Regions from separate parts of the Lyngbya sp. CCY1209 genome, predicted to be linked through region 2. Evidence: riboswitches for the same ligand, from Rfam matches in the RefSeq annotation. Region 2 holds a riboswitch; the other holds the start of a gene.

Region 1 (11,515 bases), on a different contig from region 2:
TTGTTTTTCCCTACGAAGGAACCTTGGAAAAATATATCGGAGATGCGTTGGTGGCCGTTTGGGGGGCCCCCTACGCCCGCAATGATGACGTCGATCGCGCCGTCCGCGCCGCCATCGATATGCAGTGGGCTGTCCGCCGCATGAACCAACGCTGGATGATGGAGTATTCGGAACCGCTGCAAATTCACATCGGCTTGAATACCGGACAGGTGGCGGCGGGAAATATCGGTTCCGACACCCTGATTCAATACGCCCACATCGGCGACACCATGAATGTCGCCAGCCGCATTTGCAGCGCCGCCAAAGCCGAAGAAATTATGATTTCTCAAAGTACCTACGACCGATTGAGCGATCGCAGTTTGCCCCTGGAAAAACTGCCCCCCGTCCGGGTGAAGGGAAAAGATGAACCTTTGCAACTCTACCGCCTGCACTGGGAAGAGGTGCACACGACGAAATTAACAATTAACAATTAATAATTGACAAGCGAGAGTGTTTCAGATTTGATCGGAAAAATCGCTTTCTTTCCTCCCCCTCTCCCTCCGCCTCCTCCGCCTCCCCAGCGCAATTTTTCGGGGGAGGCGACCCCACATCTGGGGGGCGGGTGCAAAATTGGTTCGCACAAACGGCACATCTGGCGTTATCTTGGTAAACCCCGTGTTGATGGAGACGCCGTGAATCACTTGATCGAATGGAACGCGAGCTGCGTTGACGAACAGCTCACCCGACTCAACGTCATTCCCCTGGAGGGCGATCGCCCCCTGGATTATCTGCTGTACGCCGATAGCCTCCCCCGCCGCAATGACGGCCGGGTGTGCGATCGCATCCTCAACCGCTACAGCCACGTCAATCAGGGGGGTTGGTGGTGTTCCGGGGTGAATGTTTTGACCGGACACGAGGATCTCTGGGGCTGTTTTAAACCCGCTGACCCCCGCATCAGCCGCGATCGCAACAAACCGATCAAATACGAACATCCCCCCCAAACCCCCACGGGAATCTTCGCCCTGCGGGTATCTGAGGACATCTGGAGGGCGATCGCGGGCCGCCACGGGTTGAGTCTTTCCCCGGAAGACATTCAAAGCGATCGCCCGGATTTGGGGTTCTGGGAGTGGGTTGTCAACCATCCCGAAGTCCCCCTGTGCGTCACGGAAGGGGCGAAAAAGGCCGGAGCCCTGCTGAGTGCCGGATACGCCGCCATCGCCCTGGCCGGCATCCACGGCGGTTATCGCACCCCCCGGGATGGCTGGGGCAACCGGACGGGCAAATCCCGTTTAATTCCCGAATTGCAGAAATTGGCGGTTCCCGGACGGGAAATGTGCATTATCTTCGATCGCGATACCAAACCCGCCACCGTCAAAGCCGTCGATGGGGCGATCGCTCAGATGGGCTCCCTCCTGAACCGGGCCGGATGTGCGGTCAAGGTAGCCACCTGGAATCCCAGTTTGGGCAAAGGGGTGGACGACCTGATCGCCAACTGCGGGGTATCGGCTTTAGAACAAGCCTACCAAAGCGCCCTCCCCTGGTCAAACTGGCGGGCGATGTCCTATTCCCGCCTGACCCACCCCGCCGATATCCACATCGAAAGCCGCTATCTCCCCGATGACCTGACGATTCCCGAAACCGCCCAGTTGGTGGGCATCAAATCCCCCAAGGGGACGGGAAAAACCCGTTTCTTGGAGGCGATCGTCAGACGGGCCCGCGATCGCTCTCAACGGGTGCTGGTGGTGGGCCACCGCGTCCGGTTGGTGGAGTCCCTGTGTCGGCGGTTCGGTTTAACTTACATGAAATCAGATGTCGGAACGGTGATTTCTCCCGGCGAGGGATATGGGTTGTGCATCGACTCCCTGCACCCCGGATCGGCGGTCCGCTTCGACCCCGATCGCTGGTCCGACGGTTTGGTTATTTTCGACGAAGTGGAACAGGTGTTTTGGCACGGGTTGAACTCCGAAACCTGCCAGAAATCGCGGGTGGCGATCCTGCGATCGCTCAAAACCCTGATCCAAAATGTACTGGGAGGAACCGGCCGGGTGGTGGTCGCCGACGCCGATCTCAGCGATACCGCGATCGACTATATCAAAGCATTATCGGGGGTTCCCCTGACACCGTTTATTGTCGAAAACCACTGGAAGCCCGAAGCAGAGGACGCCTGGACGGTCCGTCACTACGAAGGTCACACCCCTAAACAACTGGTCAAGGATTTGGAACGCCACATCGCCGCCGGGGGGCGTCCGTTCGTCTGCCTGTCCGCCCAAAAGTTGGCGAGTCAGTGGGGGACTCGCACCCTGGAAACCTATCTGAACGCCCAATTTCCCGATCGCAAAATTCTCCGTATCGACTCGGAATCTTTGGCCGACTCCACCCATCCCGCCCGGGGTTGCATGGATCGCCCAGAGGAGGTTTTGGGAGATTACGATATCGTTTTGGCTTCCCCTTGCATCGAAACGGGGGTCAGTATCGATTTGCGGGGACATTTTACCTCAGTTTGGGGCATCGCCCAGGGCATCCAGGCGGAAAACTCCGTCCGTCAGGCCTTGGGGCGGGTGCGGGAGAATCTGCCCCGTTATCTGTGGGTGGCTTCCCACGGGTTTAATCAGGTGGGGAATGGGGCGCTGTCCGTCGCCTCCCTGTTGACTTGTGGAAATCGCCTGACGCGGTTGAATGTGCGTTTGTTGCAGCAGTCGGATTTCGAGGGTTTGGACGATTTGGAAGTGGGGTTTCAGGCCGAGTCCCTGCTGTGTTGGGGGAAAATGGCGGTGCGGTTCAATGCGGGGATGATCCGCTACCGGGAGTCGGTGTTGGCGGGATTGGCTGCGGAGGGCCACCGATTGGCGGCGGTGTCTCCCACCGGGGAGGAAGGGGACTTGCAGGGGGCGGCGAAACCGAGTTTGGGGGAACTGATTGCGGCGGTGCGCGATCGCAACTATCGGAAGGACTGTTGGGCGATCGCATTGGCCCGGGAGATCGGCGATCGCGAATACCAGCTTTTGCAAAAACAGATGCTGAAAACCCCGGGTGAACGGCGGGAATTGCGAAAATTTGAGCTACAGTTGCGTTACGGCGTTTCGGTGACGGCGGATCTGGTGATGAAAGACGATCGCGGCTGGTACGACCAGTTGCGACTGCACTATTTTCTCACGGTCGGGCGCCCGTTTTTGGCGGGTCGGGATGCCGCGATCGCCCGCCAGTTGTTGGATCGGGGCGGGGGGGGTCTGTTTAGCCCGGATTTTAACCGATCGCAGTTGGGGGCGATCGTGGGAACGATGGAGTTATTGGGGATTCCGGTTTTGTTGCGGGATGAACGTCGGGAGTTGAAAAATATTGATCCCGATCTACAGAAGATGGCGACGATGGCATTGAGCGATCGCGCCGGGATCAAGTCGATTACGGGGATCGGGTTGGCGGCGCGATCGACGCCGATTATGGTTTTGCGGCGATTTCTGGATCAAATTGGCTATGGGTTGAAGTGCGATCGCTTGGAAAGTTACCGGAAAAAGCGATATCGCGTTTACCATCTCGTTACCCCCGATGACGGCCGGGAGGGGGTATTCCAACAGTGGTTGCAGTGGGAAGGGCAGTGTCCGGGGCGACGAACGGCGGACGGGGAAGCGGCGGCGAGTTCTGCGGCGGCGGAGTCCGAATACACCCAGCTCCGGTTGTCAGTGTAGGGGAGATCCGGAAGTCGCGGCGAGGATGAACGAAAAACACGCTTGGCTGGCCCTCCCCGCCGCCCCCCCCCTCGCGCCCCCCCGAACGCCACGGGGACTGGTACATTTGGAAAATCGAAAATATCTGGCTCGTCGCCCGCCCCTTGGGCGATCGCGTCGAATTGCAAACCCCCGTTTCCGACAAATACGAAGATTACCAAGCCCTGGTCGCCCACGGCGTCAAAACCGCCTGGATTACCGATGTTGCCCAACTCGAAGACTATCCCACCCTGGCGAAGTTGAAAAAGGGACTGGACCGGACGAAAATTGATGATCGGGGCTGGAATACCGATTTGTAAGGGGGGAGTAAGGGGGGAGCCATTGTGGCAACGCGAGAAATTTGTACGGGGACTTTGAATTAGAAAGTGTACCTCATTGACTTGAAAATTACTGTATTAATTGTTAATTGTTAATTATTGGGATGAACGTACCGAACCCCTCCGAACCCCCAGACCGCGATCGCCGGATGATGCGACACTCTCTGGACCTAGCCCGCCGCGGCCTGGGCAAAACCGCCCCCAATCCCCTGGTGGCCGGACGGGGCGAGGAGGTGATTGCCCCGGCTACCGCCCTTCGTGCGATCGGCTTTGCCGATGCCCTTCGCGCCATCGCGCACCGATCGCACCATACTGTTCTCGTCGAACTCACGTTCATTTAATTCCTCGGCAATGGAGGGAGAATAAACGCCGTGGCTTGACGAATGCTGGAAGCGCGTTCGACCTGGGGGACTTTTCCATCCGGACGGGCAACATATTGCTGACAAAACTCCGACAATTCCGCCGCCGAGTCGGTGGGGGAAAGGTTGCTGAATATGAATGTCAGCTTACCCGGTGCCGCCAGGGTTGTATTGCAGGAACGGCCGCAAGCCGCCATGCACCGCACGGGTTGCAGGTGAATGGCATCGGACAAGTTTTTTGCCTCCAATTCCCCTTCCAGGCGATCGATTAAATGCTGTCCGCCGGACAAACCGTCCCGGCTGTTTTCAGTCTCAGAAAATCGGCAGAGGGAACAGACAAATAAAGTGGCTTTTTCCATGATTGTATCACTCCTTAGCAGATCAGGTCAATTTGAAAAATTTTCATCTGGGAGAGGTCGGCATCTGAGATATAAAATTCCTCCCAGCACTTGCAGACCATCTCGTAGCCTTTTGGGGGCGCGATCGGCAGATTTCGCAGGTAGAGAAACGTCACCATCTGCCCGGATTCTAACAGCAAAATCGCGTCGGTTTCGGGATTGTAAACATCGATCGCCTGCAAAATGTGAGAATTGATGTGGTGGTGCTGGAGGATCGCCGTGTCGGGGACGACCAGCCAAGCATTCAAAAAAGGTGCCATGCGCGATCGCGGCACATAATTCGCCCGAAACGTTTCCCCCGTCATTCCCAAACGGGGATGGTTGAGGCTGCACACTACGGCTCCCTGCTCTCCAGCTAGATAGCCGACCCAGGCGTTATAACCGATGATCAAAAGATTGGTTTCCACGAAGGCTTGTCGCCAGTTTTCTCGGAATTCAGATATTGTCATTTTAATTTCTTTTCGATCTGCTTTCGAGTCTCGACGGGTGGGGCAGTTCCCACGGGAATCCTGCCCCAGTTGCGGACGATGAAATTAGGAATCTTGAGACGGTGAATCCGTCTCAGATGACAATTCTTGGCGGAGAATTCGGGTCGCTTCCACCATATTTTTCAAAGCCGGAATCACTTCTTCCCAGTGGCGAGTTTTCAACCCGCAATCGGGATTCACCCAAATTTGCTCCGTGGGGAGGTTGGCGATGCCAGATTTCAACTGTTGCACCACCTGCTCAGTCGGGGGAACTATGGGAGAATGAACGTCGTAAACTCCGTTGCCAATTTGATGGGAATAGCCCGCTTCCGTCACCTCTTTTAACGTGCGGTTATTGCTGCGACTATTTTCGATGGAAATCACGTCCGCATCCAGATTCTCGATGTCGCGGATAATGTCGCCAAATTCGCTATAGCACATATGGGTGTGAACCTGGGTTTGGGGTCGGGCGATCGCCGTTGACAGGCGAAAAGCATCCACCGCCCAGGTCAGATACTCGCTCCAGCGTTCCGTCTTCAGGGGCAATCCTTCCCGCAGGGCGGGTTCGTCCACCTGGACGATCTGGGCCCCCGCAGCTTCCAAATCGGCCACTTCTTCCCGCAACGCCAGGGCGATCTGAAACGCCTGATCCCGCCGGGAAATATCGGCGCGGGGGAAGGACCAGTTGATGATTGTCACCGGCCCGGTGAGCATCCCCTTCATCGGCTTTTCAGTCAGGGATTGGGCGACTTTGTATTCCCGCACGGTCATCGGGTGGGGGCGCGAGACATCCCCGTAAATGATGGGGGGACGCACGCAGCGGCTGCCGTAACTTTGCACCCAGCCATGCACGGTGAAGGCGAACCCTTCGAGTTGCTGCCCGAAATATTCCACCATGTCGGTGCGCTCGAATTCCCCGTGTACCAGGACATCCAGCCCGATCGCCTCCTGGATTTTGATGCACTCGGCGATCTGGGCGTCGATCGCGGCCCGGTACTCGGTTTCGCTCAACTCGCCCCGCTTGTACTTCACCCGCAGTTGTCGCACCTCCTGGGTTTGGGGAAATGAGCCGATGGTGGTGGTGGGCAGGGGGGGCAGTTGCACCTGTTTGGACAGTCGCAGGGAATAGGAGGGCGATCGCTGAAAATCAGATTCTGTCAGGCTATTCAATTGTTCCCACACACCAGAATTGATGGGGTTGAATTCCTCGAAAATCGCCCACAGTTTTTGAGAATCGTTCAAGTGACGGTGGCGGGCGTCGTCCTCGGCAAGAGAACGGGCCAAAAGTGCCACTTCATCCAGCTTTTGTTCGGCAAAGCTGAGGACATTTCGCAGGGGTTCGGGCAGTTCCTTTTCCAGAGCTGCATCGTAGGGGACAAATTGCAGGGATGCCGAGGGGTGCAAGCTGAAATTCGACGTGACACTTTGAATGGTTTCCAAGGTGGAAAGGGTCGTTTCCAACCGCAATTTCCAAATGTTGCGGGCATCGACAATTCCCACCCCCAGGCGTTTGTCTGCCGGGAAACCGTGCTGTTTGAGCCAATCCAAATTCCGCCCCCTGGTGAAGTCGAGGCTGATGGCAGAAACCGGCAGTTGCGTCACCCAGGAATAGGTGGTTCCCAAGTCGTCGAAATAAGTGACCAAGTGAATGGGCAATCCCACGGCAGCGAAGGCGGCGTAGGTGGAGGCGGTGGCGGTTTTGAAGGTTTCCGCATCTCCGAACACCAGGGCGGGTTCGTGGATTTGAACTTCGGAAACCCCCGCGTTTTTCAGTTCTTCGAGTAAGGTGACATAGCGATCGCGCAGTTGGCCGACGGCATCATCGAAGCCGAGATCCACGCGACTCAAACGCAGCAGGGTCAGCGGCCCCAACACGATCGGCACGGCGCGATCGCCGAGTACGGTTTGGGCGCGTTCCACGGTCGCTAAAAAGTCGCTGAAGTCTTGGGTGTGCAGGGTTCCGTCCAGTTCCGGGACGAGGTAGTGATAGTTGGTGTCGAACCACTTGGTCATCTCCAGGGCCGGAATCCCGTCTTTGCCCCGGGCCATCGCAAAGTAGCGATCGATGCCGGATAAGTGGCGGAAGCGATCGGGAATGATGCCCAGCCGCACGCTCCAATCTAACACCAGGTCGTAGAGGCTGCCGTCGCCGATGCCGATGCGATCGATTCCGGCTTCCAACTGGGTTTTCCAGTTCGAGGTTTCCACTTCCCGCAGGATTTGCAGCAGGGTTTCCTCGTCGGATTTTCCGCCCCAAAAGGCTTCCAGGGCTTTTTTAACTTCCCGTTTTTTTCCGATCCGGGGATAGCCCAAGGTTTCTGTTTGAATCGTCACGGTCAATTTCTCCTAATTTAATAACGTCAAAGTTGGCAATAAAAAACTGGGTGGAATTTCCACCTTCTGGAACCGGGTTCAAAGTCACTCTCAAATCGGGCAAAGTTTACCCCGTCGCTGGAAACGTCCACATAGGCGAGTTCGCCGAAGATGCCGCCCCGGTTATTGAAGCCATTTTCAAACACGGCAAAATCGGCTCCGGCACCATTGCGAATTCCCGAATCGAAGGAAAAGGTAATTTCACCCGGAGGTATTCCGGCATCGATTCGATCGCTGTCAAGATCGCCGAGGGAGACGATGTTGACCGACTCGCCTGTAACCGGCCCCAGGGCGTTTTCTGGGGTTTGCCATCGGGCTTCGACACCGGGGGCGGGCTGATAATTTTCCACTCCGGTTGCCCAGCCGACAAAAATCGGGTTGAGGGTATTGTTGGGGGTGACTTTTCCCGCCCCGTCGGAGCCCGTAAATCCGGGGATAGCCGAATCAATTTTTCCGGGATCTTCGGTCGATCCGGAATAGATTTCCAGCGGTTCGATCGCGGTGGTGAAATTGCTGAAGGATAAATCGTCGGCGTCGATACCGGGCAAAATTGCCAGAAAATGGCCGGTGAGCAAATCACTGATAATGGTGCTGTCGGCCAATTCTTCCCGGCCTTGACTGACGAATAGTTCTCCGAAGTTCAGACCGGGTTCCAGGGTGATGACATCTTCACCGGGGGTAAAGTCGGCGATGGTGTCGGCATCGGATTCCGAACGCCCTCCCGTCGTCACGGTGGCACTCCGGCGTCCGATGACAAATCGGTCTTGCCCCGCACCGCCCGTTAAGGTATCACTGCCCAAGTCTCCATAGAGAACGTCATTGCCGAAGTCGCCGGAAATGATGTCATTTCCACTGCCTCCGTGCAGAATATCATTGCCTCCAAGGCCTGCGATCGAGTCGTTACCCTGATTTCCTTTGATAGTGTCCGATTCCTGGGAACCGACAAGCGTATCGTTTGCCGCCGTCCCGATGATGAGATTGCTCATGTTTGGTCTTTGTTGATCTGAATTTTTTTTCAGCACGAAATCACCCCACGAGCCGATCAATATGACTCGTCAGGAAGTCACCCGTATTGTGACCGCAGCAAATGTCAGACTGGCATCACACCAACCCGCATTTTTGGCGATTAATTAAAAGTGCGATACTCGCCCCATCAACCTATCTACAGCCCTGTGAAAGCATTGGAAAAATATCTAGCCCCCAAACCCCCAATTCTGGGGGCTCTGAGCCGACAAATTTCACGAATCATTTCACACTGCTATAGGCTATCGCTACACTGTCACGGATCGCACCCGAGTTTTGTCTTTCAATTCTCAGGCTCAAAGTCTCCCCCGTCGGGTTCGTAGAAAATTGGCGCGGGAGTTTCGTCGAGGACTCGCCCCTTAGATTTGGATTTTGAACAGACTGAATGGACCATCATCCGTACCTCGCAGATGTTGCAGAACATGGACTTTCCATCGGCGGGCATCCTGACTTGGAGGTGCGAAACCTCCTTCACAGTTGCGGGACAGCGGCAGATTCTCACTGCACTTTCCCCGTTTCCTCTGGCGGCTGATCCCCGCCAGAACCGATAGTTCTGCCTAGCATACCACAAAAATGCGCGATCGGTCAGTTTGAAAAATAGGGAGTAGAATCTTCGATCGCCCCTCCGTCCCTGTACCCTACTCGCGGCGCCATATCAACCTTGGGCATCGACAGGCGGATAGAGATGGCGGGTGACTTTTTTACCGCCGATCAGGTGTTCTCGGACAATTTCCCCGGCCACTTCTGGGGTGACGCGGGTGTACCAAGTGCGATCGCCGGAGTAGAATACTACCGGGCCGAGTTTGCACACTTCCAAACAACCGGCACTCATTACTGTCACATCGGCTTCGGTTTCTTCCACTGCTTTTTGAAGGGCATCATAAATCGGTTGCCATCGGCGAGAAGGATAGCAGCGACTCGACCGACACACGGAAATATAAGGACGTTTAAGAGGGTTGCGATCGTAGGGGATGGGGCGATCGCCCAACACATAAATCTGGCGTAATTCTTCGTACAAACTCAGCTTTTTAGACAGGGTGGCGGTGTAGGTGCGCCAGAGACAGAAATTGTACCCGATCGCGATCGCTCCACCCCAAATAATTGGCTTCACGAACAGCCGCAAAACGAGCGTCGGCTCCATAAAATGCCCATCGCTGATGAAAAAATAGGCGAATAAAATCAGTCCTTGATAGAGGAGAAACCCCCCCACCAGGGCGATCGCGCTCCACAGCCCATGTCCGACCCAGGTGGACTGGCTGAAGGGGGGTCGCCAACTCGCCAACAGTACCACCAATAGCGTTCCGACACCCATCAGCGCCCCCCAGGTGAAGGCAACACCCGTGAGGGGATACCCGCGCCATCCGAAGCCGATCGCCTGGTTGATCAACCAAATTGCCCCGGCAACTGCGATCGCCCTCTGGCGGGTCAACATCACCCCGCTCATGGCCGCAAACGCCACCAGGGGGACGTGGGGATAGATGGCGTTACTGGCCGCACCGACGGCTAACAGGGAAAAGGGGATCGGGCGACCGTCGGCGAGCGATCGCCAGGCTCGGACAAAGCTCTGGGTCTGGATGTGCACCTTTTGATAGATCCTCACTCGTTGCATCTCGATCTTACAGCAGTGTCGCGATCGGCCCGAATCGCCCTATATTGGCGGATGAAACCCATCCCGTCCCAGCCCGCACCGCCCCCCAGAATTCAAGTAACGGGGAACGGCGCAGCCTCGCCGACTGGCCGGTTCTGGAGAGTCCCTATATCAATTTGGCGGTCTACGATGGCATCCTGAAGGTGAACAATCCCCTCGTCGGCGCTTGGCAGTTGCAAACCACCCTGCGGGGGCCCCACTGGACCGTCTCGAACCCCGTCGCCCGATAATTAATAATTAATAATTAACAATTAATAATTAATTATTAAGATGACCCAAACGAATCTTCCCGATTTCCCAGACCGCGATCGCCGGATGATGCGGCACTCTCTGGACCTGGCCCGCCGCGGCCTGGGCAAAACCGCCCCCAATCCCCTGGTGGGCTGTGTCATTGTCGATGAAGATGAAATCGTCGGCGAGGGATTTCACCCCGGCGCCGGACAACCCCACGCCGAAGTCTTCGCCCTCCGGGAGGCCGGAGAACGGGCCCGGGGCGCGACGGTTTACGTCAACCTGGAACCCTGCAACCATTACGGGCGCACCCCCCCCTGTACGGAGGCTCTGATCGAGGCGGGAGTCGCCAAGGTGGTGGCGGGGATGGTCGATCCCAATCCCCTGGTGGCCGGACGCGGCATCGAACGGCTGCGGGGGGCGGGTATCGAGGTGGTGGCGGGGGTGGAAGAGGAGGACTGCCGACAACTCAACGAGGCTTTCATCCACCGGATTCTGCACCGCGAGCCCTTCGGCATCCTCAAATACGCCATGACCTTGGATGGTAAAATCGCGACCGATACGGGACACAGCGCTTGGGTGACGGGGCCGGACGCCCGCCGGGAAGTGCACCGCCTGCGGGTCGCCTGCGATGCGGTGGTGGTGGGGGGAAATACGGTGCGGCGGGATAATCCTCATTTAACTACCCACGGCCAGGGGGAACCGAATCCCCTGCGGGCGGTGATGAGTCGGACTTTGGATTTGCCGTGGGAGGCGCGGCTGTGGGACACTTCGGAAGCCCCCACGGTGGTGTTTGCCGAGGCGGGACGCCGTCCGGATTTTCGGGCGCACCTGGAGAAACAGGGGGTAGAGGTGGTGGAGTTTTCGCCGCTCACCCCCGCCCAAGTTATGGCATATTTCTATGAGCGTCAATTTTTGTCGGTCTTGTGGGAATGCGGGGGGCGGTTGGCCGCCGAAGCGATCGCCCGGGGCGCGGTTCACAAAATTTGGGCGTTTAT
Region 2 (11,515 bases):
GGTGCCGTCGGGTCCGGTGCGATCGACGATGAACTGGTCGGCGGCCAGCACCAGTTGGCGTATCCAGTCAGGGGTTTGTTCGGCGACGGGGGAATTCTGAAATAAGTCGCGATCGTGTTGAAATCGGGATTCCAACTCGGCGGCGACATCCGGGTTGGGATCGGGTTCGGTGCTGGCAATGACGGCGAGCGATCGCCCCGGTTCCAAGGTGACGTGGAAGGTGACGGCGTGGAGGTGATCTTCAAAACAGTCCATCCCCCGGTAGCGTTCGACGGCCAGATCGTAACCGTAGTACCAGGGGTGGCCCGGGGTCGAAATCAGCACTTCCTCATCCGCGCCGCCCCGGGCGAACAGGTACAGCGGGGTCGCCGTCGGGAACGCCCGGATCTGGACTCCTCCGGAAATTGACTCGATCCCGAGTTGCCAATCATCATTCCCGTGGGTATTGTAGTGGTGATCGCGGTGGTTCACCATCGCTTTGATCGCCAAGCTCATGGGTTGGGTCGCCCGGTGCAAGGTATATTGAACGTAGGTCGTATTTTGCCCGTATTTCATCCAAATTCGTTTTTCTAACAGGGCATCCCCACAGGCAAAGTTCCAAACGGGAATCGTGCCGTCGAGTCTGAATCGTTCGATCTGTTTGAAACCTTCCGGGTCAACTTTGCCGTCCGCCCAACGATTTGTGTACAGTGGAAAAAATCGATCGCCATAACTAGCCGTCTCGTCCAACTTTGTCATCAACAGAGTCCGACTGAGGGGCGGCTTCAGGGTGGCGATCAGCAATCCGTGATATCGACGGGTCAGGAGTCCGCCGACGGTGCCGGCGGCATAACCCCCGATGCCATTTGTCATCAACCATTCGCGAGATTCGCTGGCATCAAGATCACCACAAATTTCTCGGCCACACGCTAGAATCATATTTGATTTCCCAACCTATGTTGTGTACATCACTTAAATTTATGACAAATTGGTGCGACAACAGACGAACGTAATTAAAATTTTACATATTATAAAATATCGGCTGCAATCATCCCCCATATTTCCCATCACAAAGCATTAAATTTGACGGCGACATTTCCCAAATTTTTGATGGTGTCATCCCATTCACTCCGCGATCCGGAAACAATTCAAGCGATCAAACAATGAAAGAAAAACTCGGAAACAAAGTGCGACTGCTGAAGCTATCGATGATTACGAGTTCCGCCCTCGGATTGCTTGCGATCGGCAGTCTGACCGCAATTTTAAGCCTGCTGCCACTCTATAATCGCCTCAAACAACAAGAAGAGAAACAACTGATATTTGCGGCTCAAATGATCGCCGTCAGGATTTCCGATCGCGTCGATAAAGCCATCGAAGCGGGGGAGTCCATCGCCAATCGCGACAGTTATCAAAAATTGTTTCCGATGCTCAACTCGGCCGAAAATGTTTCGGCTCAAACCTTGGAAACGATCGAAAATAAATTCCGAGATTTGCTCGATGAGTCCGTCGTCGGAATGGCCTATGTTACAAACGGCGGTACTCCCATTTTAAATGTGGGAGTCCCCATCTCCCCAGAATTTCTGGGCCAACCCAAGGTCAACACGCCTTCGGGTTGGGTCGCCGGTCCCCTCGAAATTGACAATACCCTTCACCTGCTCGTTGGAACTCCCGTCGGAAAAAATAGCGCCCACCTCCTCTTATTTCGGTTGTCGAACATTCAGGATCTCGTCGAAAATCAAATCCGCTTTTCCCCGTCCAACAGCATACTTTTGGCGATCGAAGAAAATCGTCAAGTCCGGCCTTTATCAATTTGGAGCGATCGCCAAACCGACGAAATGGCACGACTGCTCGAAGATCCCGCCATCCCCACGGCCCTCCAAAAGGGAAAGCGCACCGAACCGATCGCCCTCTGGTGCCGCACCTGCGACGATTTTATCGCCTACAGCCCCATCCAAAATATCAATTGGGGGTTGATTGTCGCCGAAAATAAACGGCAACTCTACGGCCCCGTTTACCAACAGATTTCCCTTCTCGGGGGGGGAATGCTGCTCCTGATTTTGCTGGGGACGGGGTGCTTGATATCGGTGCTGCGTCCCCTAGCTAATCGGATGCAGCGGGAAATGTTGGAGCGTCAAAAAGCCGAAGTTGCCCTCCAAAAAGAAAAAGACTTCACCCAAACCCTATTCGACGCCAACCCGGCTTTCTTTATCGTCCTGGATGTCGAAGGTCAGGTGAAGTTAATGAATCCCGTCATGCTCAATACGTTGGGTTACACCCAGGAAGAAGTCGAGGGGATGAATTACACCGCCACTTTCGTCCCCAAAAAAGGGGACAGCTCGTCGTGGATATTCGAGTTGATGGTCAACCGCCGCCTCCCCATCCGCACCGAGGAACACATGGTCGCCCGGGACGGCCGGGAAATTATCGTCGAATGGCACGGTCGAGCGGTTTTTAATGAAGAAACGGGCGAATATGAATATTTCGTGGGGGCCGGTTTGGACGTCACCGACCGCAAGCGGGCCGAGGAAGAATTGCGCCTCCTCCAACAAATTACCCGCGCCGTCAGCATCGCCCCCAACTTCGACGCAGCTTTGCAAGTGGCACTGCATTCGCTGTGTGAAACCACGGGTTGGGAATTCGGGGAAGCCTGGATTCCCAACCCGGAAAAAACCCATCTCGAATACAGTTCAGTGAGCTACGAGTCCCAGGCAAATGCGATCGCATTTCGCCAACGCAGCCGGGAATTTCTCCTCAAGTTCAACGAAGGTTTGCCGGGGCGGGTCTGGGCTTCCCGACAGCCGGAATGGACTCGGGATATTTCCCGGGAATCCCCGGGGAAATTTCCCCGCCGTCAACTCGCCAAAGAGTTCGGGTTCAAAGCCGGATTTGGCGTCCCCATTTTGGCGGACGGGCAAGTGCTGGCCATCTTGGTTTTTTTCCTGTCGGCTCCCCGGGAAAAAGAGCAGCGCCTGGTGGAACTGGTGTCTTCGGTCGCCACGCAGTTGGGTTCCGTTTTTCAACGCAAGCAGGCGGAGGCGAAATATCGCGATATTTTCGAGAATGCGTTGGAGGGAATTTTTCAACTCGATTTGCGGGGGCAATTTATCAGCGCCAATCCCGCTTTGGCGAAAATTTTTGGCTACGAATCGGAAGCGGAATTGATGGCGCGGGGAGCCCAAATTAAATATCTCGACGCCAAAACCAACCGACAATTCATCCACCTCTTGCAAACTCGGGGATCGGTTTCTAATTTTGAAGCTCAGGTTTATCGGCGGGATGGGAGTTCCATCTGGATTTTACAAAATGTCCGGGCGATTTGCAGCGATCGCGACCGGCGGGTACTCTACTACGAAGGGTCAATTATCGAGATGACCCATTTAAAACAAACCGAGGAGAAATTGCGCCACAGCGCCTCCCATGATTCCCTGACCAATTTGTGGAATCGCTCCTTTTTCTTGGAGCGATTGGAGCGTTCGCTCGAACGGTGCCAAAGGGGCGAAAATTACGGGTTCGCCATCTTATTTTTAGATCTAGACGGCTTCAAATTTATCAACGACAGCCTCGGACACGGCATCGGCGACCGCCTCCTGATCGAGATCGGACGGCGGTTGAAAACCTGCATTCGCCCCCAAGATATCCTCGCCCGACTGGGGGGAGATGAGTTCACCGTCCTGCTCGAAAATATCGTCGATCTGACCGAGGCGAACGCCACGGCAGAGCGGATTCAAAAGGCTTTGAGAAGGCCGTTTCTCCTTCAGGAACATCAGGTTTTTACCGGGGCGAGTATCGGCATCGTGCAGGGGACTCCGGACTATGGAAGTTCGCCGGAAGTGTTGCGGGACGCGGACACGGCGATGTATCGCGCCAAACAGCAGGGAAAGGGGTGCTCCGTGGTGTTCGACGCCACCATGCGAACCGATGCCCTCCGGCGTTTGTACCTGCAAACTCAGTTGCGGTTTGCTTTGGAACGGCAAGAATTTCAACTGCATTATCAGCCAATTGTCGAATTGTCGAACGGAAAAATTGCCGGGTTTGAAGCCCTGTTGCGGTGGCAGCATCCGGAAGAGGGATTGATCTCCCCCGCCGAGTTCATTCCTGTGGCGGAAGAGGCGGGATTGATTGTCGAAATTGGCGAATGGGTATTGCGAAAGGCTTGTTATCAGTTGAGCGAGTGGAAGGAACGCTTTTCGATTTATTCTTCGTTGATGATGAGTGTCAATCTTTCCTCGCAGCAATTTACGGCCGATCTGAGCCGCCGCATCGGCCAAATTTTGACCGAAACGGGGGTGGGGGGTTCGGATTTGAAGTTGGAAATTACCGAAACTGCGATCATGGCCGATCCTCAACTGGCGATCGCCACCTTGACTCAACTCAAACACCAGCAAATTAAAATCTGTATCGACGACTTCGGGACCGGTTATTGTTCCCTGGGCTACCTGCACCAATTCCCGGTGGATATCCTCAAAATCGACCGCTCTTTTGTGAGCAAAATTCCCGGCGCGGAAGATAAGCTGGAGATTGTCCGGGTGATCGTCGCCCTCGCCCAGAGCCTGCGGATGGATGCGATCGCGGAGGGGATCGAAACGGCCGAACAACTGCACCAACTCCAACAATTTAACTGCAAATACGGACAGGGTTATTTCTTCTTCCGCCCCCTCAACTGTGAAGCGGTCGAAGCGTTATTGAGTCGCCAAGAAACCGAACTTCAACCCCCCATGTCGCTACAGTAAATTCTATCAGATCCGGTTATTTACCGGACCAACTGCGATCGGGTGTAGGGAGGGGTTAAGGGAAAGGGGGAAAGGGAGGGTGAAAGGAAATTTCCCCGATCGCTGCGGCCACAGATGTTGTGTGGTTAATTTTCAGGATTTGATCTGATCGCAAAAAGCCGAAAATATTAACCTTCTCCATGCCAACTTCGGCGGCGGATGTGATGCCGAATCCCTCGCAACTGTTCGGGAGAAAGGGCGATCGCCTCATCTTCCATCAACCCATTCATCACGTCAAAAACCAGCGGAACCCCCAAACCCAAATCTCGCAATTTCTGTATTTGGTTAAAAACCGTTTCCGGGGTTCCCTCCAACGCCACCCGTCCGCCGTCGATGACAAATACCCAATCCGCCCAGGCTTCCACAAAATCCAAATTGTGGGTCGCCAAAACGACAGTCGTCCCCATCTCTTGAATGCGATTTAAAAGGGTGTGAAAATTGCGAACTTGATAGGGATCGAGGTAGGCAGTTGGTTCGTCCAGAAATAACAATTGCGGTTGTAAAACCATCACGTCGGCGATGGAAACCCGCTTTTTCTGCCCCAAACTCAGATAGTTGATCGGCGCATCGGCTAAACTCATTAAGTCGAAATCCCGCAAAGTTTGCCCGACTCTGCGGGCGATTTCCGACTCGGACAAACCCAGATTGCAGAGTCCGTAGGAAATATCTTCTTCTACGGTCGTCGCCACCAACTGTTGTTCGGGATTTTGGAAGACCAAACCCACCTGTTGGCGCAATTGATTGAGGGAGGTGCGATCGTACTTCAGCGGCTTTCCCCGCCAGCGAATCACCCCTTTTTGGGGCCGATACAACCCGTTCGCAAGCCGAAAAAAGGTGGTTTTTCCGCAGCCGTTGCGACCGATCGCGGCGTGGCGTCGGTGCGACTGAATATCCAGGGTAAAATCCTGAAGGGTCGGGCGCTGATTGCAGGGATAAGTATAGGAAACGCCGTCGAATTCCAATAGGTTATATTCTGGCGACATAAGACCACCCGATACTCACGAACAGCAGCCAACAACCGAATACCGCCTCGGCTGTATATCGGGGGTTCGGTTTGTCCCGGCGAATCGACCAAACCTGCAACTCTCCCCCATATCCCCGCGAGGTCAATCCGAGGGCAATTTGACGGTAATTTTCGAGGGTTTGGTGCAGCAGTTGACCGGCGACAATGCCGGCGCTGCGAAGTCCGGTTTTCCAGTTCCCGTAACCCACCCGCACCTGTTGAGCGATCAGCAGTTGGTTGGCAGTTTCGGTCAACAGGAAAATAAACCGATACATCAGCGTCAGCAGTTCCGCGATCGCACCAGGACAGCCAATTTTTCTCAAAATTCGGATCATTTCCGCGAAGGGAGTCGTCAGCAAAATAAAATACATACAGGAGGTCAACGCCACGGAACGGGTCAGCAGAAAACCGGCTTGTTGGATACCTTGCCGACTACAATAGAGGAAGACATTTCCCAAACTGATTCCCCAGATTACATCGGCTCGGATGGATTCGATATGGGCGACCCAAACTGTCCCCAAAACTAAAGCGGGAAGGCTGGCGAACCAAAACGCCAGGGGAATGGCCTGCAATTTCAGGTAAATGGAAGCCGGAATTTGAGCGTAACCGACGATCCAGATGGCCATCCAGATTGTTATTAAAATTTGCAGGACGGGTGGAGCCGCGAAACCGAAGCAAAATAGCGTCGCCGCAAATAGCAATTTGTGTTCGGGGGGTAAATAACGCAGCCGATTGCTGTAGGCTAGGGAATCAATTTGATGGTGCATTTAAACGGGTCAGTTTTTTCTTTCTTTGCGCCCTTTATACAGGCCGATGACATATCCGACAATTCCGGCGCCGATCGCGGCTTGGGATACAAATAGCAGGCTTTCGACTTCGCCGCTGGGAAGTTCTAGGACGGGTTCAAACCAGGGTTGATAGTCGGGTCGAATTTCCGCGATCGCCTGCTCCGCTTCCCCGTCGGCACCGCCGTATTCTCCCCGCACGAAAATTAAAGGTAAAACCGCCAGGACGATGACAGCCAGAATCATGAGTCCGTTGCCATTTTTGGATGATTTTTCTGAAGGTTGCATCGTTTTTTCCCTAGTTATTGACGTTCAAAAGTTTCAAGGTTTGTAGTTCTTCGGTGGCGTAAGATTGCAGCCAATTCCAAACCAATACTGTCAACAATCCTTCGCTGACGGAGAGGGGCAGTTGGGTGAGGGCAAAAATTCCGGCAAACTTGAGGAAGGAAGCGAGGATGCCGCCGGAAGCGGCGGGAAAGGCGATGGCTAACTGAACTGATGTCACCAGATAAGTTGCCAAACTTCCCAGGGTTGCCGCCGAGAAAATGCCCAATTTCTGCCGTCCGAATTTCAGGGATAATCCATAGATGGCGAAAGCCACCCAGGGGCCGACTACCGCCATCGAAAAGGCGTTGGCACCGAGGGTTGTCAAGCCGCCGTGGGCGAGTAATACGGCTTGAAATAATAGCACCAAACTGCCCAAAACGGTCATCACCCAAGGGCCGAATAAAACCGTCCCCAAACCCGTCCCGGTGGGGTGGGAACAACTGCCGGTGACGGAGGGAATTTTGAGGGCGGAAAGGACGAAACTGAAGGCTCCGGCGAGGGCAATTAAGAGTTTGAGTTCGGGGTGTTCTCGGGTGATTTGGGTGAGCGATCGCAATCCGATCGCGAAAAATGGCAACGCCAACACCCACCAAAAAACCGCCCAGGGAAGGGGCAAAAATCCTTCCATGATGTGCATCGCCTGGGCGGGGGCGGCGGCGCCGATAATGATATAAAAGCTCAACCCTGCCATCGCGGCAAGGTGCAATTTTCGATTCATTTTTCTCATCCGTACCTCGCAGATGTTATGAGTGATGGATCGCGCGATCGGCGGGCATCCTGACTCACAGATTTTGGTTACAATTCTTTACAAAATCTGCTCACAGTTGCGGGACAGCGCCGGATTTTCACCGAACTTTCCCCGTTACCTCCAGGGGCTGTTCCCCCCTGAAACCGACAGTTTTGGTATTGTACCACAGAATCGAACCCAGTCATCATCCAATTAAGTGGGGATGTCAATTTTCTTTTTGAAAATTTCAACTTTCGACGGCTCGTCCCGGCGATTTTTTGCCAAAATTGCGTCGGGTTCCGACCCGAAAACGTCAACTCGGGTCGAGGGTTTGGAATGGTCAACTAAAATATAAATTTCGACCTGCATTTGAGAGTTGCCTCCGCAATGACAATCAAGACCGACCCCAATCTTATTGCAAATAACAGTCTCTTTCCAGGGCTTTTGCGAGTAATTTATTATACTTTTTTTGGGTGACGATATAAGCGCCGAACCGCTCCAGGTGGGGGTTGTTCATTTGGGCATCGAAGAGGATAAAATTCCGCGATCGCAGCCGTTCGACCAACTTCACCATCGCCACTTTCGAGCCTTCCGGAATGTTGAAAAACATCGATTCCCCGATGAATGCCCCGCCGATGACGAGACCCAAAATCCCCCCCGCGAGGCGATCGCCCTGCCAGGTTTCAAAACTGTGGGCCCATCCCGCCTCATTCAACAACCGATAAATGCTCTTCAATTCCGAAGAAATCCAGGTGCTTTCCCGATTGGCGCAGCCCTCCAAAACCCCGTTAAAATCCCGATTGACCGCCACTTCAAAGCGATTTTGATTCAGGGCTCGCCGCAGCGATCGCGGGTAACGGAAGCGATCGTCGAGGGGAATGAGCGCCCGCTCGCGACTCGTATACCACCCCAAAGAATCTTCCCCGTCGTTCGCCATCAAGAAATAGCCCCGGGCGTACCCTTCAATAATTTCCGAGAGGTCATATTGCATATTTTTCTAATTCTGATATGATGAAATAAGGTTGAATATAGAACCGTATTTTTTGTTTCAAATATTATGCTAAAGCAGGATTCTTATCCCGTACTTGAGAACACCTTGGGCAAACTCCTCAATAAAACCGAAAAAGATTGGGGGTATTTACAAATTCACAAGGTGGAGAACACTTACGCCGTCCGGCTGTCGGGAACCACCGATACAATTTTGCGCTTTCTGAGCAACGAAAATACCCGCTCCTACCGCCTGTTTTGGTATCGGCGGCCCCATCCCTCCGTCTCGATCCAAAGTCGGACTACCAAAAATCAAGTTCTCGATCCGAAAACCAAATCCTACAAGACCAAGAAGTACAAAACCTACCAGGTTTCCTGCAAAGCGGAAGCCAATCCCCTCGAATCTTCCATCAACCGGATCTTCGCCGAACTGGTTCGGGTGCAACTGGTGGAACTGATCCAAGCTAGAATAGACGAACTGAACCGGACGAATCAAATCGAGACGGAGGACACCTTGGAGTCCCCGGTCGTCACCGTGGTTCAACAGTGACCGTTGTTGTCAACGTCAGTTCCAGCCGTTCTTGCAAATCTAAAGAGCCTATGCCTGAACCGCTCAAACCCATCACCCTGCCCCCGGTCGAAAACCCCCGCCAGGAAGGAGAGTGGCTGCAAACAGCCCTGCACGACTGGCTCGATCGCGAATTTATTCCCGAGGCCGTCAACGCGGAAATTGCCGAACGGGCCTCCCAAATCTTCGTCCGCCAGCGGATGGAGGGCGAGAACGATCTGGGTTGCCTCGTGATCGCGATCGTCACGGAGATGGAAGCGTTCGACTTTTCCAAAAGCTTTTTCGGCGAGTTCGCCATCGCCAACGCCGTCAGCGACCTACTCCTCGACAGCCTAGGGTACGAACGCTGCTGCGGCCATTAAAGACAACGGAGCAGAGGGGGCAGAGGAGGCAGAGGAGGCAGAGGGGGGGTTATTTCTTCCTCCGCATCCCGGAGCCTGATTCATCAAAAGTTCAGACTTTTGACTTTTGACTTTTGACTTTTGACTTACAAAACCCCTACCAACTGGACTTGACCACTCCCGGCAACAGTCCCTTGTGGGCCATTTCCCGAATTTGGTTGCGACAGAGTCCGAAATCCCGGTAGTATCCCCGAGGCCGTCCCGTCACCCAGCATCTATTCCGCACCCGAGTCCGGGAGCTGTTGCGGGGCAATTGCTGGATCTGGCGGTGAATCGCCATTTTTTGAGCCTGAGAGGTGGCCGTCCGAAACTGCTCTTTGAGTTCAGCCCGCTTGTCCGAATATTTTTCGACGAGCTGTTTGCGCTTCTTGTCGCGCTCGATCATGCTTTTTTTAGCCATGTCGAAGTGTTAATGCCTCCAAATTTTGAGAGTTTTCCCGTCAGCACTTCCCGGCCGACGGACATAAATCAGACAATTCACAATCATAACACGCCGGCTTTCGGGCCGTACAGATCGCACGGCCGTGGTAGATCAGGCGGATCGACCAATTTTCCCAGTCCGCCTGGGGCAGAAGTTGCATCAAATCCCGCTCGATGCGGATCGGATTTTCCTGTTCCGTCAACCCCAGGCGTCGGCTGAGGCGCCGGACGTGGGTATCCACCGTCACCCCCATGTTGATGCCGTAGGCGTTGGCGAGCACCACATTCGCCGTTTTGCGGGCGACTCCCGGCAACTCCAGCAATTCCTCCATCCGCTTCGGGACTTCCCCGCCGAACTTTTCCACAATCAGGCGAGACGCTTCTTTAATATTGCGGGCCTTGTTGCGATAAAATCCGGTGGACCGCACCAGGGTTTGCACCTCTTCCAAGTCCGCCGTCGCCAGGGAAAAGGCATCGGGGAAGCGGCGAAATAAGGCCGGGGTGACTTGATTGACCCGCTCATCGGTGCACTGGGCCGAGAGCATGGTGGCGACCAACAATTGCAGGGGGGTTTGATAGGCCAACGTACATCCCGCGTCGGGGTAGAGGCGTTTGAGGCGGACCAGAAGTTCCAGGGCCCGCTTGCGATCGCCGATTTTTTTGCGATTCGTCATGGAAAGTTATAAGAGGCAATAGGCAATAGGTGACAGGCAATAGGTGACAGGCAATAGGTGAGAGGCAACGGGAAAGGGGGAATGAGTCAATCTAAAGTTGGGGAGTCGGGGCATTGGGCCTGTCGGTTCGCCAATCCCCTCCCCCCAGTACGGAAGGGCGACCTACTGGAAGAGCGATCGCACCCAGGTGAGATCGGTCAGGTTGGCGGTATCCCGGATGATCAGGAAAATCCCCAATCCCAACAGCAACATCAACCCCGTCTGCATGACGCTTTCTTGGACGCGGCTGGGGAGGGGTTTTCCGCGCAGGGCTTCGATGAGGAGAAACGCCAACTGGCCGCCGTCGAGGGCCGGCAGGGGCAGGATGTTGATGATCGCCAGGTTGATGCTGATCAGGGCGGCGAATTGAAATAAACTGGCGGCGTCCGAACGGGCGATGTCCGCACCGATCGCGACGATGCCCACCGGGCCGGAGAGTTGCCCCGCCGTTTCCCCGAAGTTGTTGATCAGTTGGGAAAATCCTTGCAACGTCAGATCGGTGATGCGCTGGAACTCCGCCGCACCTTTGACAAAGGCGTCGATCGGCCCGTCGGCGCGGTAGCGGACGATTTCGCCGTTGGGGCTCAGTTGCACGCCGATGCGGCCTTTCCCATCTTCTCCGGGTTGCGGGGTGACGGTGACGGGGAGGGTGCGATCGTCCCGTTGAATGGTCATGGGCAGGGGCTGGTTCGGGTGGTTTTGAATCACCTCGATCAGGCGGGTGATGGAGTCCTTAGAGGCGCCGAGTTCCTCCCCGTCCACGGCGACGATCAGATCGTCGGCCCGAATGCCGGCTTGAGCCGCCGCCGAACTGACTTCGCTGGCGACGGCGGGGA

What was found. A riboswitch is a leader RNA that binds a small molecule or an ion and turns the genes downstream of it on or off. The one in region 2 is predicted to bind cobalamin.
Region 1: it holds a riboswitch for cobalamin, as region 2 does, so the genes downstream of both, AC0QHF_RS17825 (hypothetical protein) here and AC0QHF_RS03155 (energy-coupling factor ABC transporter permease) in region 2, are expected to answer to the same signal.

What each region holds. Positions count from the first base shown of each region.
Region 1 covers NZ_JAYFER010000538.1:4,417-15,931, forward strand. Annotated here, with positions in the region: gene AC0QHF_RS17790 (adenylate/guanylate cyclase domain-containing protein) at 1-473, shown strand, start outside; gene AC0QHF_RS17795 (plasmid replication protein, CyRepA1 family) at 672-3,662, shown strand; gene AC0QHF_RS17800 (hypothetical protein) at 3,806-4,000, shown strand; gene AC0QHF_RS17805 (hypothetical protein) at 4,123-4,359, shown strand; gene AC0QHF_RS17810 (DUF1636 domain-containing protein) at 4,356-4,736, opposite strand; gene AC0QHF_RS17815 (hypothetical protein) at 4,751-5,224, opposite strand; gene metE (5-methyltetrahydropteroyltriglutamate--homocysteine S-methyltransferase) at 5,309-7,576, opposite strand; gene AC0QHF_RS17825 (hypothetical protein) at 7,603-8,601, opposite strand; cobalamin riboswitch at 9,058-9,202, opposite strand; gene AC0QHF_RS17830 ((2Fe-2S) ferredoxin domain-containing protein) at 9,294-10,247, opposite strand; gene AC0QHF_RS17835 (hypothetical protein) at 10,292-10,516, shown strand; gene ribD (bifunctional diaminohydroxyphosphoribosylaminopyrimidine deaminase/5-amino-6-(5-phosphoribosylamino)uracil reductase RibD) at 10,557-11,515, shown strand, end outside.
Region 2 covers NZ_JAYFER010000187.1:13,095-24,609, forward strand. Annotated here, with positions in the region: gene AC0QHF_RS03130 (amylo-alpha-1,6-glucosidase) at 1-918, opposite strand, end outside; gene AC0QHF_RS03135 (bifunctional diguanylate cyclase/phosphodiesterase) at 1,143-4,709, shown strand; gene AC0QHF_RS03140 (energy-coupling factor ABC transporter ATP-binding protein) at 4,877-5,731, opposite strand; gene cbiQ (cobalt ECF transporter T component CbiQ) at 5,715-6,518, opposite strand; gene AC0QHF_RS03150 (energy-coupling factor ABC transporter substrate-binding protein) at 6,528-6,824, opposite strand; gene AC0QHF_RS03155 (energy-coupling factor ABC transporter permease) at 6,835-7,590, opposite strand; cobalamin riboswitch at 7,614-7,774, opposite strand; gene AC0QHF_RS03160 (hypothetical protein) at 7,804-7,959, opposite strand; gene aat (leucyl/phenylalanyl-tRNA--protein transferase) at 8,003-8,581, opposite strand; gene AC0QHF_RS03170 (hypothetical protein) at 8,648-9,127, shown strand; gene AC0QHF_RS03175 (hypothetical protein) at 9,178-9,507, shown strand; gene rpsN (30S ribosomal protein S14) at 9,644-9,946, opposite strand; gene nth (endonuclease III) at 9,987-10,640, opposite strand; gene rseP (RIP metalloprotease RseP) at 10,803-11,515, opposite strand, start outside.